DNA from 2 places in the Kribbella sp. VKM Ac-2566 genome. Region 1 is predicted to be linked to the other one. Evidence: riboswitches for the same ligand, from Rfam matches in the RefSeq annotation. Region 1 holds a riboswitch; the other holds the start of a gene.
What was found. Region 1 has a riboswitch for FMN ahead of ribB (3,4-dihydroxy-2-butanone-4-phosphate synthase). Riboswitches for the same ligand answer to the same signal wherever they lie in the genome.
Positions count from the first base shown of each region.

Region 1 (7,812 bases):
CCACGAACGCACCGGCGACCTGCTGGTAGAACGCGGGGAGTCGCTGCCGGTTGAACCACCGGTTGTTCAGGTCGATCACGATCGCGGTCAGCACCGCCAGCAACGTGATCAGCCAGCCGCCGCCGAGCAGCAGCGTCGCGCCGCCGGCCATCACGCCCCAGGCGAGCACCGCACTCCAGCGCGGGTACGGCGGACCGGCCGACGTCATCCGGGCGAGTTCGCGCGACGCCTCCTCGCGGGTCACGTCGCCGCGGGCGAACCGTCGTACCAGCCGGTCGACGTCGGTCAGCCGGGAGAAGTCCTGGGACCGGTAGCGGACCAGCCGGATGTGCGTCTCGGGCGCGACGTCCGGCGCGGCCTGGTACGAGACCGCCATCGAGGTGAACGTGATGTCGACCTCGCAGCCGCGCAGTCCGCCGGCCGCGGTGACACCGAGGATCGTCGCGGTGGCGTCCGCCGTACCGGCACCGCTGGACAGCAGCACCTCACCGACCCGCAGGGCAAGGTCGATGGTGGCGTAGACCTCCCGCTGCTCGTCAGGCTCCATCGAGCAGGCGATGGGCCATCGCGAGGTCGGTGATCAGGATGTTGACCCAGCCTCCGAGCAGGGCGGCGCGGATGGCGGAGTACTTGCGGTCACCGCCGGCCACCCCGATCCGGCGCGGCACCGCCAGTAACTCCTTCGCGGTCACCCCGATGACCCGCTGGTCGAACGTCGAGCGCACGAGCTTTCCCTCTTCGTCGAAGAACCGGAAACACACGTCTCCGACGGCGCCGAGCCTGCGCAACTCGTCCTGGTCGGCCTCCGCGACCGCGTTCCCACTGCGCTGCAGCAGCGGCGAGGGCTCGAGGCTGCCGATCCCGACCAGGGCGTCGGTGAGCTGTCCCCAGGTGCCCAGAACGTCCCGAACGGACACATCGTTCATCATGGCCCGGCGTACGGCGGGGGTCCCGACCAGCCCGGGAGCGGGCAGGTAGACCGGCATCCCGCCGGTCAGCTCGGCGAACCGCGCGGTCAGCCGGGTGGCCTGCATCTGCACCGCGGCGTCGCCCAGCCCGCCGACGATCTGCACGACCTTGTCCACCACCGGCACGCTCTTGCGCGGCATCCGGTCGACCGCGCTGATCAGCGTCTCGCTCCAGGACGATATCCCGACCACGTGCCCACCGGTCAGGGTCATGTCCAGGTACGCCGCCGCGCCCGAGCCGAGCGCGGGCAGTACGTCGTCCCCCACGCCGAGGGTGTCGACGACGACCGCGTCGCGCAACCCGTACCGGCCCTGCAGCTCGTCCTCGAGGTCGCTGTGCACGCCGCTCGGCATGGTCACCACGGTGTGCACGATGCCGACCTCGACGGCCTGTTTCAGCATCCGGGAAACGCGTGCCTGGGACAGGTTCAGCTCGGCGGCGATCTGCGGCTGCCGGATGCCCTTCTCGTGGTACATCCGCGCCACCTTCGCGAGCAGCCGCAGCTCGTCCAGCCCGGGCTGGCGCACCGCGCGGTTCGCGTTCACCTCGACCCCCTCGCAACGTTTCAGGTCTACGGACTATAGGTCAGGCAGGCACAGGTAGACCCGGGGCGCTCCACCCTGGTCCGGGATGGGAGACGTCGGAGTGTCGCGTTTGCCGGTCGCGACGACCGAGCCGTCACGGGGATCGACGATCGTGTAACTCAGCGGGACGGTGTCGTCGAACACCATCACCGGCCCACCGTCCTCGCGGTACACGATCAGGCCGCCCTCCGCCGTACTCAGCGCGCGTCCCGAGATCGTCCGGGTCCAGTCCGGCGCCATGTCGGTGGTCGGCAACCCGTCCAGGATCTTTCCGAGCATTCCGACGTACGTCGATCCTTCGAAGTCGATCGCCTCGCGCCAGCCCGCGCCGGGTGCGAGGAAGAACTCGGAGTGGCCCGGCTCCTCCGCGTGCAGTCGCCACTGCCACAGGCTGCCCGCACCGTAGACGACGCCCATCGTGCCGCCCGCGCACAGGTTGCTCCACGCCTCGTGCCCCTGCCACCAGCCCTCAGCCATACCTGTCCGGCCGGTGTGCTCGTACGTCGGTTCGCCGTTCGCGACCGCCTTCACCGGTTCATTCCGCCACATGTCCGCGACCCGCTCCGGTACGTGCTCGCCGGTGTGGCCGGTCTGACACCACTGGAAGTCCAGCCAGTCCGCGTCCTGGTGAGCATTCGCGCGGATGTGCGGCCGGTAATGGATACCGGTCGGCTGCCCGTAGCAGTCGGCGGCGTGCACCTCAGCACCTCCGGCGGCAGTCTGCGGTTCGTGACCAGAGCCGTCCCCGCCAACCAGGTAGACGGCCGGCCGAGCGCCGTACCGCGCGACGAGATAGCGGCAGTAGGCGGCGTACTCGGATGGCGGTACGACGGTGCCCGCGACGTCTAGGCCCTTCCACCCGAAGCCTTGGAACACCGGCTGCAGGACAGGGACCAGGCCGTGCTCGACCAAGGTGTCGAGCAGTACGTCGAGGTACTGGAAGTACTCGACGTTCATCTGGTTCAGGTGACCGTCGGCGAGATCCTCGAAGCCGACCGCGAACCCCTCGTCCTGAGTCCGGTCGCGCGGCCCGACGGCGCGCATGTCCGGTTGGACGGTCATCAGCAGCACCGCGTTGAACCCCTTCGCCTGCCGGTCGGCGGCGTACTCGCGGACCTGGTCGGGGGTCGCCCGCCAGGGCAGCGCCCACGCGGTGTCGGCGACCAGCAGAGCAGGCGTGCCATCCGCGTGCACCAGGCTCCGGCCGCCGGGCGACATCCGCCAGAACCCGTGCCGGTAGAACGGATTCGCCTCGTCAGTTGGAGCCTCGACGACGTGCAGTTCGCCGCCCGACCACGTCCACGAACCGGCAAGCGGCGGCGCGAAACGGACCCGGTGCGTGTCACCGCCGTCCCAGAACGCCGGGCGCCGGAGCAGTCGGCCGCTCTCGTGCTCGAACTCGACCCACTCGGAGGTGGCCGGCAGCTCGATCTCCTGCCAGACGGATGAGATGGACATGACACTCCAGGGATGCTCGTTGCCGTTAAGCTGATGGTGAGAAGAACACACGTGCTCTGGGGTCGGTGAAATTCCGAGCCGGCGGTGACAGTCCGCGACCCGTGACTTCGTGAGAAGGAGCGGTTGACCCGGTGGAACTCCGGGACCGACGGTGAAAGTCCGGATGGGAAGACGCACGTGGCAGCTGCACGTCCCCTGACCCGGGTCGTGGAGCTTGTCGTTGCCCCGGAGTGCTCTGAGTGCACTGCCCGAGAGGACAACGATCGTGAACACCGTGACCAGCCTGGACACCATCGAACACGCGGTCGCCGAGCTCGCCGCCGGACGGCCGGTCGTGGTCGTCGACGACGAGGACCGCGAGAACGAAGGCGACCTGACCTTCGCCGCGAGCCTCGCGACGCCCGAGCTGATGGCCCTGCTCGTCCGTCACACCAGCGGGTACGTCTGCGCGCCCGCGGCGCCGGAGATCCTGGACCGGCTCGAGCTGCCGCTGATGGTGCCGAACAACCAGGACAGCCTGCGTACGGCGTACACCGTGTCGGTGGATGCGGCGACCGGTGTCGGGACCGGCATCTCGGCCGCCGACCGCGCGCGGACCGTCCGTGTGCTGGCCGATCTCTCGGCGCAGCCCGCGGACCTGATCCGGCCCGGCCACATCCTGCCGTTGCGAGCGGTCGCCGGCGGAGTCCGGCAGCGGCCCGGTCACACCGAGGCCACCGTCGAACTCGTCCGGCTCGCCGGGCTGCCGCCGGTCGGCGTGATCGGCGAACTCATGAACGACGACGGCACGCTGATGGCAGGCGCGGACCTGCGCGCGTTCGCCGACGCCCATGGCTTCGCGATGATCTCGATCGCCGACCTGGTCACTTACCTGTCGTGACCAGCTTGCGGGCGGCGTCCGCGATGCCCTCGGCGGAGAGGCCGTAGCGGTCCAGCAGGTAGCCGGCCGACCCCGTGGGCGCGAACTCGGGGAACCCGAGGATCGACACCCGCGCCGGATGATGCTGTACGACGGTCTCGGCGACGGCACCGCCGAGGCCGCCGCCGGACACCGCTTCCTCCGCGGTCACGATGCCGGCCGTCTCCCGCGCGGCCGCGACCACGGCGTCGGTGTCCAGCGGCTTGACCGTCGGCATCGACAGCACCCGGGCCGAGATCCCTTCCTCCGCGAGCCGTTCTGCGGCGGCCAGCGCCCGCCACAGCACGGTCCCGTTGCTGATCAGCGTCACATCGCTCCCGTCGCGAACCGTGATCGCCTTGCCCAGCTCGAACTCGTAGTCCTCGGCGTAGACCTTCGGCACGCTCATCCGGCTGACCCGGATGAACACCGGCCCGTCCGAGGCCGCTGCCCAGCGCAACGCCGCCGCCGTCTCGATCGGGTCGGCCGGAACAATGATCGTCATGTTTGCGATCGCGCGCAGCCAGGCGATGTCCTCGATCGAGTGGTGCGTCGGGCCGAGTTCGCCGTACGCGACGCCGGGGCTCATGCCGCAGAGCTTCACGTTGGTGTTCGAGTACGCGACGTCGGCCTTGATCTGCTCGAGCGCGCGGGCGGTGAGAAAACAGGACGCCGCCGAGACGAACGGGATCCGGCCGCCGTTGGCCAGCCCGGACGCGACGCCGACCATGTCCTGCTCGGCGATGCCGACGTTGATCAGCCGGTCCGGGAACGCCTTGCGGAAGCTGTTCAGCTTGCTCGACCCGACCGAGTCGTTGACCACGCCAACGATCCGGTGATCGGCCTCGGCCAGCTCGGCGAGCGTCTCGACGTACGCGTCCCGGCAGTCGTACCGCGGCTGGTCCGCGATCGAACGGGTCTCGAGGACGGTCATTGCAGCTCCTTCAGGGCCTGCTGGTACTCAGCGGCATCGGGTACGCGGTGGTGCCAGGCGACGTTGTTGCTCATGAACGAGATCGGGTGACCCTTGTGCGTATGGGCAATCACGAACGTCGGCTTGCCCGGCCGGAACGGTACGGCGGACAGCACGTCGAGCAGCTCGCCGTGGTCGTGACCGTTCACTTCGACCACCGCGAACCCGAACGCGGCCGCTTTCTCCGGCAGCGGGTCGAGGTCGTTGGTCTCCTTGGTGGTCGCGCCCTGCTGCAGCCGGTTCCGGTCGACGATCACGGTGAGCCGGTCCAGCTGGTACTGGGAGGCAGCCATCATCGCCTCCCAGTTGGAGCCCTCCTGCAGCTCCCCGTCACCGACCAGCACATAGGTACGGCGCAACGAGACGTCGAGCTTCGCCGACAGGGCATGACCGACCGCGACCGGCAGGCCGTGCCCGAGTGGGCCGGTGTTGGCCTCGACGCCGGCGACCTTGTTCCGGTTCGGGTGCCCGTTCAGCGCGGACAGCGGCTTGAGGAACGTCGCGAGGTCCTCGACCGGCAGGAACCCGAACGCGGCCAGCGTCGTGTAGAGCGCACCCGCGACATGCCCCTTGCTCAGGATGAAGCGGTCCCGCTCAGGGTCGTTCACCGTCGCGGGCGAGATGTCGAGCACAGCGCCGTACAGCGTGGCCAGGATGTCGATCGCGGAGAAGTCACCGCCGATGTGCCCGGCGCCGGCGTGGTGGACCAGCTTCAGGTCCTGGATCCGGATCTGTTTGGCGGCCTCGGCGATGTGCGCGATCTGCTCGGCGCGACTGCTGTGGACCGGCAGCCGGCCGAGCACCGGCATCGTGGTGTGTTCGACGGTCAGCGTCATGCCGGCCCTCACTCCAATCCAGCCATCGAACTCAGCAGCACCTTCTGGACCAGCCTCTGCGCGGCGAGCGCGTCGTGCGAGGCCTGCGCGGCAGCGAGGGCTTCGTCGTCCAGTACGTCGAGCGCGTGGTGGATCGCCTTGAGGAACGTGATCGCCTGCTTCGCGGCCTGGACGCTGTCCTCGCGGAACGGGAACTGGTCGAGCTGCCAGACGCCCTCCCAGTTGTTCTTCCGTAGCGTGTGGAAGAACTCGAACGTCTCGACCAGGTGCACCGAGCCGACCACCATGTCGTCGTCCCAGCCGCGCAGGTTGTCGTTGACGTCGATCGCGAACAGCCGGCCGTAGTCGATCGCCAGCTGCGCCGCGTCGGCCGGTGTCTCCTGGCCGTACAGCGAGTGGCCGAAGTCGAGCAGGATGCCCAGGTTCGGCAGGCCGATCTTCTCGATGCCGAGCAGCGTGCGGGCGACGTTCGGGAAGATGATCTTCACCCGCGGCTCGCGCGGTTTGTACTCGATCACGAAGTTGATGTCCGGATCGCGGACACCAGTTCCTTCAGGCCGTCCAGCGCCAGGTTCCAGATGTCGTGGTAGTTGACCTGGAACGGGTAGTCCCAGCCGTCCTGCCCCGGCCACAGCTTCACGTACGAGCAGCCCAGGTCCTTGGCGAGTTCGGTTGCCTGGTGCAACAGCTCCAGCGCCTGCTTGCGGACGCCGGGGTCCGGGTTGGTCAGCGAGCCCTTGACGAAGTCGCGGGTGTAGATCTCCGGCGTGATCGCGATCGCCTTCAGGTTGTTCCGCTGCAGCGCGGCCTTCACCTCGTCGAGCGTCCCGTCGTACCCGGCGAACGGCCAGTTCAGGTCGACGACGGACAGGTCGCCGACCGCACCGGCGCGGTCGATCTGCTCGAGCAGTCCGACGGGCTCGCCGTACCCGTCGGTGGCATAGCGGTCCTTGTACGTCGCGAAGTGCCAGATCCCTGCGCCGAAGACCGGCATGTCAGTCATATCGTGTGTCCTAACCCTTGAGAGAACCGGCGGTGAGTCCGCCGACGATCCAACGCTGAAGCAAGGTGTAAGCAATGAGGATCGGCACCACAGCGATCAGAATGCCTGCCGCGAGACCGGTGTTGTTGTTGGCGAACTGGCCCTGGAAGTTCAGTAGCCCGACCGGGATGGTCTTGTGCGCGTCCGAGTTCAGCAGGATCAGCGCGAACAGGAACTCGTTCCAGGTCGCGACCGCGTCCAGGATCGCCACGGTCACCAGGGCCGGGACCGAGAGCGGCAGGATCATCGTGAAGAACACCCGCCAGTCACCGGCGCCGTCCACCCGGGCGGCCTCGATGATCTCGTCAGGGAGTTGCCGGAAGAACGACTGCAGCACCAGCACCTCGAACGGGATGCCGAACGCCAGGTACGGCCCGATCAGCCCGAAGATGCTGTCGGTCGCACCGGCCGAGCGCATCATGATGAAGACCGGGACGATCGTGATGTAGATCGGGATGGTCAGCCCGAGGAACACCGTGAACATCACCGTCCGGCGGAACTTCATCCGCAGCTTGGCCAGCGCGAAGCCGAGCATCGCCGACACCAGCACCCCGAGCGGCACCTTGATCAGCGCCAGGATCGCGCTGTTCTTGTACGTCGTGGCGAAGTTGCCGATCCCCCACGCGTCCGAGAAGTTCTTCCAGGTGAAGTCCGCGGGCCAGGACAGCGGCCCGTTCCCGATGAAGTCGGACAGCGGGCGTACGGCGGTGATCACCAGCAGCGCCAGCGGCGAAATCCAGAACAGTGCGATCACGATGAGGACCAGCGTTATGACCAGACCACGCTTCGTCCTCGGAGCCTTCGCGGGCTCAGCGGACTCGATCGGCACGTCGACCCGAACCGGAGCAGTCAGCGTCATGAGGCCTCCCGTGTCTGGGAGCGTACGTACGGGATGCCGACCGCGATGGCCACAAGGGTGATCACGACGGCGATCGCGGTGCCGTAGCCGGCCTGGTAGTACTGGAAGACGTTGAAGTACATCCACGTTCCCATCACCTGCGTCGACGTACCCGGGCCGCCGTACGTCATCGCGTAGATCATGTCGAAGACCT
Region 1 is NZ_SODT01000009.1:102,470-110,281, reverse strand. It holds gene EV647_RS12055 (threonine/serine exporter ThrE family protein) at 1-547, opposite strand, end outside; gene EV647_RS12050 (sugar-binding transcriptional regulator) at 537-1,514, opposite strand; gene EV647_RS12045 (DUF4038 domain-containing protein) at 1,548-3,011, opposite strand; FMN riboswitch at 3,059-3,192, shown strand; gene ribB (3,4-dihydroxy-2-butanone-4-phosphate synthase) at 3,277-3,891, shown strand; gene EV647_RS12035 (transketolase family protein) at 3,875-4,843, opposite strand; gene EV647_RS12030 (transketolase) at 4,840-5,718, opposite strand; gene EV647_RS43675 (sugar phosphate isomerase/epimerase) at 5,727-6,236, opposite strand; gene EV647_RS43670 (sugar phosphate isomerase/epimerase) at 6,233-6,721, opposite strand; gene EV647_RS12020 (carbohydrate ABC transporter permease) at 6,732-7,619, opposite strand; gene EV647_RS12015 (carbohydrate ABC transporter permease) at 7,616-7,812, opposite strand, start outside.

Region 2 (7,812 bases), on a different contig from region 1:
CGCAGCCAGCGCTTGCTGGACAAGGCGAGGACCGCCACGATCATGCCGAGCAGGGTGCCCAGCACGACCGAGGCGGCCGCCAGAATCAGGGTGTTGACCAGTCCTACCTTCAGCATCTCGGGCAGGACCGCCTTCATCGACTCCCAGTCGAGAAAGGTGTCACTCAGGGTGGACCAGATGTCCATCAGGCTTTGGGAGCCGTGAACTTGACCGATCCGCTGCCCGGCTTGAAGTTCGCCGGTACGGCGCGGCCCGGGTAGTACTGCTCGACCAGCTTGGTCCAGGTGCCGTCGGCGATCACCTCGTCGAGCGCCTTGTTCACGGCTTCGCGGAGCTTGTCGTTGCTCTTCGCCACCGCGAACGCCATCGGCGCGTCACTCAGCTCCTTCGCGGCCAGGATCACCGTGCCGCCGCCCTGCTCCTTCGCCATCTTCTCGCCGATCTCGGCGGGCGAGACCCACGCGTCCGCCGTACCGGCCTTGAGCTGGCCGAGCGCGGCGTTGTAGTTCGGGACGCGGACCGGGTTCAGGTTCTTCTGCGTGGCGTAGTCGTCCTGGACGGTGCCCTGGACGACCACGACGCGCTTGCCGGTGAGCTGGTCGAACGACGTGATTCCGGAGCTCTTGGTGGTGTTCAGGCCGAGGTAGCCGAAGTCGTACCCGTTGCTGAACGCAACCGTCTTCTTGCGGGCCTCGGTGACCGTGATCGACGAGCTCCCGAGGTCGAACTGGCCGCCGTTCACCTGCGACAGCAGCGCGGAGAAGTCGGTCCCGACGAACTCCGGCTTCAGGTTCAGCTTCGCCGCGACCGCGGTGATCAGGTCGTTGTCGAAGCCGGTGAACTTCCCGTCCTTCACGTAGACGTTCGGCGGCGCGTCGGTCAGGGTCCCGATCCGCAGCGTCCCCGCCGACATCAGCCCCAGATCCTCGCCGCCCGCGGACTTGTCCTGATTGCTGCCACAGGCAACCATCGCGCTCGCCAAGGTGATGGCCCCGACCACTGCGACAACCCGCCGAAAAGCGCCGAACGCGCGCACAACTGTCTCCTCACAACGTCAACGAAGGCAGGACGGTTCGCCCCGCCGGAGCAAGCCAACACCAGCCGAGCGACCCGCATTCCCCGCCGACGAAGCCTGAGACAGCGCCGAATGTCTACTCAAATCGTGCTATATCGGGGCTCCCGGCCGCGGTGGATCGGGACTGGGAACCCCCCGTGGGGACTGGGGACAGGAAATACCCTGTTCCCAGTCCCCGCGGCATGTTCCTTGTCGGGCGGATGGGCTCACGATGTGACCTGGGTCGTGGTGCGGGTTGCGGGGAGGGGCATACTTGAAGCACGAGTGAACCCACTCGCGTGCTCCGGGGTCGGTGTAATTCCGAGCCGGCGGTTACAGTCCGCGACCCGGTCGCTGCGGTTCGGCGATCGGTTGACCTGGTGGAATTCCAGGACCGACGGTGAAAGTCCGGATGGGAGGCGCACGCGGTCGGCGGGTGTGCTCTGGCGCCCGACGGCGCGGAGCGTGGACTGCACAGCCCACGGGACGCGGCGGCGAGAGGTCCGGCGACGGACCGCGAGACCGGGCCGGACGAGAGGTCCGGACGGTGAGGGCGACGGAGCAGACGTGCCGGTCGAGGCCCCGGAGTGCGTCCGTGACGACGAGGGGCCCGAGAAGTGAACGACGCGTCGCCGATCGACATCGCCTGGATGCGGCGTGCTGTCGAGTTGGCTGCGAGAGGTACCGGCAGCACCCATCCGAACCCGGTGGTCGGGTGCGTGATCACCGGCCGCGACGGGCATCCGGTGGGCGAGGGCTTCCATGCCGTTGCCGGCGGCCCGCATGCCGAGGTCGAGGCGCTCCGGATGGCCGGGGCACGAGCCCGCGGCGGTACGGCGTACGTCACGCTCGAGCCGTGCAACCACACCGGCCGGACCGGTCCGTGCGCGGACGCCCTGATCGAGGCCGAGGTCGCCCGGGTCGTGTACGCCGTACCCGATCCGAACCGGACCGCTTCCGGGGGCGCCGACAAGCTGCGGAACAAGAACATCGACGTCGTACAGGGCGTCCTGCAGACCGAGGCGGAGGCGGTCAACCAGGTCTGGTTGCACAGCATCCGGACGGGTCGGCCGTTCGTCACCTGGAAGTTCGCGACCACGCTCGACGGGCGGTCCGCGGCCCCGGACCGGAGCAGTAAATGGATCACGGGGCCGATCGCACGCGCCGACGTACACCGGCAACGGGCCGAGTGCGATGCGATTGCCGTCGGTACCCAGACGGTGCTGGTCGACGACCCCGAGCTGACGGTTCGCGACGAGAACGACGTACCCGCGGCGCGGCAGCCGTTGCGGGTGGTCGTCGGCGACCGGGAGATCCCACCCACCGCGCGGGTCCGCAACGACCGTGCGGAGACGTTGCTGCTGCCGACCCACGATCCCGCCGAGGTGCTCCGGCAGCTGGACGATCTGCAGATCCGGCACCTCTGGCTCGAAGGCGGCCCGACCCTGGCCGCCGCGTTCCTGCGCGCCGGGCTCGTCGACCAGATCGTCGCGTACGTGGCCCCGGCCGTCCTCGGTTCCGGGTACGGCGCGGTCGGCGACCTCGGCGCGGAATCGATCGACCACCTGCGGCGGTTCAAGCTAGCGGACGTCACCCGCCTGGGCGACGACGTCCGGCTGACCCTGGTTCCTCTGGGAGGAAAGTAGATGTTCACCGGCATCATCGAAGAACTCGGCACCGTCGAGTCCCTGGACCTGCTCGACGGCGACGCCGCGCGGCTCACCATCCGCGGACCGAAGGTGACCGAGGACGCCGCGCACGGCGCCTCGATCGCGGTCAACGGCTGTTGCCTGACGGTGGTGGAGTACGGCGGCGGCGTGTTCACCGCGGATGTGATGCGCGAGACGCTGGAGCGGACCAGCCTCGGCGGTCTGCAGAAGGGCTCGCCGGTCAACCTCGAGCGGGCCGTCGCCGCGCACGAACGGCTCGGCGGGCACATCGTCCAGGGCCACGTCGACGGCACCGGCACGATCGCCGGCCGGACGCCGGGGGAGCACTGGGAGGACGTCCGGATCGCGACGTCCCCGGAGATCCTCAAGTACGTCGCCGAGAAGGGCTCGATCGCGATCGACGGGGTCTCGCTGACCGTGACCGATGTCGACGACGCGTCCGGGACGTTCGGGGTCAGCCTGATCCCGACCACGCTGGAGCTGACCGTGCTGGGCGGGAACTCGGTCGGCGACACCGTCAACCTCGAGGTGGACGTGATCGCGAAGTACGTCGAAAGACTTCTGACGGCAGGCAACGTGAAGGACAGCGTCGTGAACGACAGCATCGTGAAAGACAGCATCGTGAAGGACAGCATCGTCAAGGACAACATCGTGACGGACAACGGAGGCGTGCGGTGAACCCGATCGACTGGCTGTTGCACTCCACGGTGACGATCGCCGGGTCGGAGGTCCTGGTCCGGGAGATCGTCGGCAACGTGTTCGGTCTGGCCAGTGCACTCTTCGGCATGCGCCGGCTGGTGTCGGCGTGGCCGGTCGGCATCGTCGGCAACGTCCTGCTGTTCACCGTCTTCGTCGGCGGGATCTTCGACACCCCGCAGGACAAGGACCTCTGGGGGCAGGCCGGCCGCCAGGTGTTCTTCGCGATCGTCAGCCTCTACGGGTGGTACCGCTGGTATCAGACCCGGCACGGCGGCGCCGCCACGGGCGTCCAGCCGCGTTGGGCGACCGCCCGCGAGCGGCTCGAGCTCGGCGGCATCGCGGTGGTCCTGTACGCGATCTCGTACTTCGTGCTGCGTGAGCTCGGATCGTGGGGCCCGCAGTGGGACGCGTGGATCCTCACAGGGTCGATCCTGGCGACGTACGGGATGGCGCGTGGCTTCGTCGAGTTCTGGCTGATCTGGATCGCTGTCGACGTGGTCGGCGTACCGCTGCTGGTGAAGGCAGGGTTCTACCCGTCGGCGACGATGTACATCGTGTACGGGCTGTTCTGCGTCGTCGGGTTCGTGTCGTGGTGGAAGATCCAGAACCGTGAGCGGGTTCAAGCTCCTGAGCCTGTGGTGGTGGGGTAGATGGGCGACGTACTGAAGCTCGACACGATCGAGCACGCGATCGACGAGATCCGCGCCGGCCGGCCGGTGATCGTGGTCGACGACGAGGACCGCGAGAACGAGGGCGACCTGATCTTCGCCGCGTCCAAGGCGACGCCGGAGCTGCTGGCGTTCCTGATCCGGTACAGCTCGGGCGTGGTGTGCGTGCCGATGGAGGGCGCGGAGCTCGACCGGCTCGGCATCCCGTTGATGACGCCGCACAACCGGGAGCGGATGCGGACGGCGTACACGATCTCCGTCGACGCGCGGGACGGGATCTCCACCGGGATCTCGGCCGCCGACCGGGCGCGGACGATCCGGGTGCTGACCGATTCGGCCTCGGAGCCGTACGACCTGGTGCAGCCGGGGCACGTGTTCCCGTTGCGCGGTCGCGAAGGCGGCGTCCTGGTCCGACCCGGGCACACCGAGGCGTCGATCGACCTGGCGCGGATGGCCGGGCTGACGCCGGCCGCGGTGATCTCGGAGCTGGTGAACGACGACGGGACGATGAAGCGCGGGCTCGACCTGCGGACGTTCGCGGACGAGCACGGGCTGGTCCTGGTGTCGATCGACGACCTGATCCGGTACCGGCGCCGTACCGAATCCCAGATCCAGAAGGTCGCGACGACGACGCTGCCGACGCAGTACGGCGATTTTGTTGCGCACGGCTACCGCAACACGGTGGACGGGTCGGAGCAGCTCGCACTGGTGCGCGGCTCGCTGGATGATGGGCCTGTTTTGGTCCGATTGCACTCGGAGTGCCTGACCGGTGATGTGTTCGGGTCGCTGCGCTGTGACTGCGGGCCGCAGCTGGACGAGGCGATGCGGCAGGTTGCGGCCGAGGGCGGTGTCGTGGTGTACCTGCGCGGTCATGAGGGGCGCGGGATCGGGCTGCTGCACAAGCTGCAGGCGTACGAGCTGCAGGACGCGGGCCGGGACACGGTCGACGCGAACCTGGATCTCGGGTTGCCGGCGGACGCGCGCGACTACGGGACCGGTGCGCAGATCCTGGCCGATCTGGGTGTCAAGGAAGTGCGGTTGCTGACCAACAACCCCGACAAGCTCGCGGGCGTGCAGGGGTACGGCATCGACGTGGTCGAGCGCCGGGGGATCTCCATCGACCCGACCGAGCACAACCTGCGGTACCTGCGCACCAAGCGCGATCGAATGGGCCATCACCTGCCGGGCGGCCTGCTGACCGAAGAGGACGGAGCCGGCTGATGTCGGGCAGTGGAGCACCCACCATCGAGGTAACCCGCGTTGAGGACGCCCGGGTCGCGATCGTCGCCGCCCAGTGGCACCCGAAGGTCACCGACGGCCTGCTCGCCGGAGCCCTCCGCGCGCTGGAGGACTCCGGCGTCACCGACCACACCGTCATCCGCGTCCCCGGTTCGTTCGAGCTCCCCGTCGCGGCGTTGCATGCGGCAAAGTCCGGGTACGACGCGGTTGTCGCGCTCGGCGTGGTGATCCGGGGCGACACTCCCCACTTCGAATACGTCTGCCAGGCGGCCACGGACGGCCTCATGCAGGTCGGCGTCACGACGGGCGTCCCCGTCGGCTTCGGCGTACTCACCTGCGACAACGACCCCCAGGCCCTGGACCGAGCCGGCCTCCCCGACAGCCGCGAAGACAAAGGCTACGAAGCAACCCAAGCAGCCCTGTCCACCCTGGCCGCCATCCGCCAACTGAACGCGTAGTCCATCCCGCGCGGCGAGTTCGCGCTGCCGCGCGGGCGACTACTTGGCCAGCGCTCCCGATGAGATGGATGTGCTACCGGCGACTGGATATCGAGCCTGCGCGCGCCTCGGCCGCGTCGGGTCTCAGCCGACGAAGGTGATCGCGTTGCCGTCCGGGTCGCGCACGATGAAATCGGTGCCGCCCCACGCTTGTTTGGTCAGCTTCTGCACGATCTCGGCGCTAGCGGCCCGATATTCCGCGTAAAGCTCGCGGACGTTCGGCATATCGACGAACGCCATGATGAGCCCTTCTCGTTCCGCGGCACCGGCCGCGAACACCGGCTCGTGGACAAGCTTCAGGTGCAAGGTCGCGCCGTCGCGCGACACCGATCCGTAGAACGGCGGGTTGCCGTGCAAGAAGTCGATCCGGAAGCCGAGTTGGTCGCGATAGAACGCGGCCGAGGCATCGACGTCGGCGACGTACAGCACCGGTTTGGCGCTGGCGACTGCCGTGTCCTGAGTCCGCGGCTGCTCGCCGTTGGGCTGGGCCGCTTCCGTGCTCGCCTTGAGTTCGGCCCAGCTGGCGCAGCCCGCTTCGAGGGCGATGATCTCCTGGGCTTCGGTGAGGGGAAACTTCAGCGCGAGTGCTTCGCGGTCGGACAACGTGCGATAGCGCGCGAGCTGTCGGATGCGACCGCCGATCGAGAAGTTTCCCTCGCGGTGCCAGCGAACGAGCAGTTTCGCCTGCTTCTTGTAGGTTTCGAGCTTGGGCATGGCGCTCCGTCTTCGGTCGTGAAGTAGGTGGGCCTTGCCCTTTCGGCTTGCTCTGCCGCTGCGCCCTACAACCGGGTTCGAACCCGCGCCTGCGACGTCGAGATTACCACAGCGAGTTGTCCCCCCCGGCCGCGTGAGCCCCGTCCTTTCCCCAGTTCAGCGGCCCGTGACGCCCTGCCGGTGGCGGGACGCACGCCGGCCGTCGACGCCGTGTGGGTGGGAGCGTGCGTAGCGCGCGTGGGATGGGATTAGTCGGTGCGGGTGTGTTCCATCTGCCAGTTGGTGGTCCAGGTTTGGCCGTGGTCGGTGGAGAAGGCTTGTTCCCAGGCGGCCTTGTCGGTGCCGGGGATCCAGAGGAAGCGGACGTCGATGGGTTGGCCGTCCCACACGTCGGGGCCTTCGAAGGTGCCGGTGCCGTTCTCGAAAGAGCCGATGACCGGGGACTCGAGGCGGCCGCGTTGGCTGTTGATCCAGTGGATGGACCACGCCTTCGCGGAAGGGTCGTAGAGACGGAACGTCGCCCCGCGGAAGCCTTCGCTCGGGAACCAGCCCTCGTCGAAGCTGATCGCGCCGTCGAAGTACGTCGTCGCTTCCATCGTCGCGTCGTGCTCGTACCACTCGAACGGCTCGCCGAGGACCGGCCGCCGGCGGCGGTTGTGGAACGACCACCGGCCGACCAGGAAGTCGAAGTCGTCGGTGAGCTTCGGTACGTCGAGCGCGGGCGGGGGAGTGTGCCGCCGGGTGAAGTCCATGGTCCAGTTGGTCTCCCACGTCTCGCCGCCGTCATCGGAGTACGCCTGCTCCCAGTGCGCGGTCTCAGAGGTGATGTCGGACCACTCGTAGCTGCACAGGATGGGCCGTCCCTCGTGGGTGTCCTCGCCGACCATCCGGCAGCGTGAACCGTCGGCAGACCAGCTGCCGTGCACCGGCGGGTACAACTGCATCGTGGTGCTGCTGACCCACCAGATGCTCCATTGCTCGCTCACCGGGTCGAACAGCCGCAGCGACAGCCCGTACGACCCCTTCGTCGGGAACCGCATCTCGTCGATGCTGATCTGCCCGTCGAAGTACGTGCGCGCGGTCGTCGTTCCGTCGTACTCGAGCCATTCGTCGCACCCCACGAAGGCCTGTTTCAGGGTTCGGTGGTGGACGTCGAAGTACCCGTTGAGGAAGTCGAAGTCGCCGGTCACCTTGGTCCAAGTCGTCATACGACCAAGCGTGCGAGCAAAACCTGACAACCTATGGCAGCGATAAGGACTAACCTCGAAGTA
Region 2 is NZ_SODT01000011.1:817,031-824,842, forward strand. It holds gene EV647_RS26700 (amino acid ABC transporter permease) at 1-185, opposite strand, end outside; gene EV647_RS26705 (ABC transporter substrate-binding protein) at 185-1,036, opposite strand; FMN riboswitch at 1,350-1,483, shown strand; gene ribD (bifunctional diaminohydroxyphosphoribosylaminopyrimidine deaminase/5-amino-6-(5-phosphoribosylamino)uracil reductase RibD) at 1,672-2,700, shown strand; gene EV647_RS26715 (riboflavin synthase) at 2,701-3,402, shown strand; gene pnuC (nicotinamide riboside transporter PnuC) at 3,399-4,073, shown strand; gene EV647_RS26725 (bifunctional 3,4-dihydroxy-2-butanone-4-phosphate synthase/GTP cyclohydrolase II) at 4,074-5,312, shown strand; gene ribH (6,7-dimethyl-8-ribityllumazine synthase) at 5,312-5,788, shown strand; gene EV647_RS26735 (glyoxalase superfamily protein) at 5,912-6,541, opposite strand; gene EV647_RS42650 (hypothetical protein) at 6,790-7,749, opposite strand; gene EV647_RS26745 (YafY family protein) at 7,812-7,812, shown strand, end outside.
Region 2: another riboswitch for FMN. It lies ahead of ribD (bifunctional diaminohydroxyphosphoribosylaminopyrimidine deaminase/5-amino-6-(5-phosphoribosylamino)uracil reductase RibD); the one in region 1 lies ahead of ribB (3,4-dihydroxy-2-butanone-4-phosphate synthase).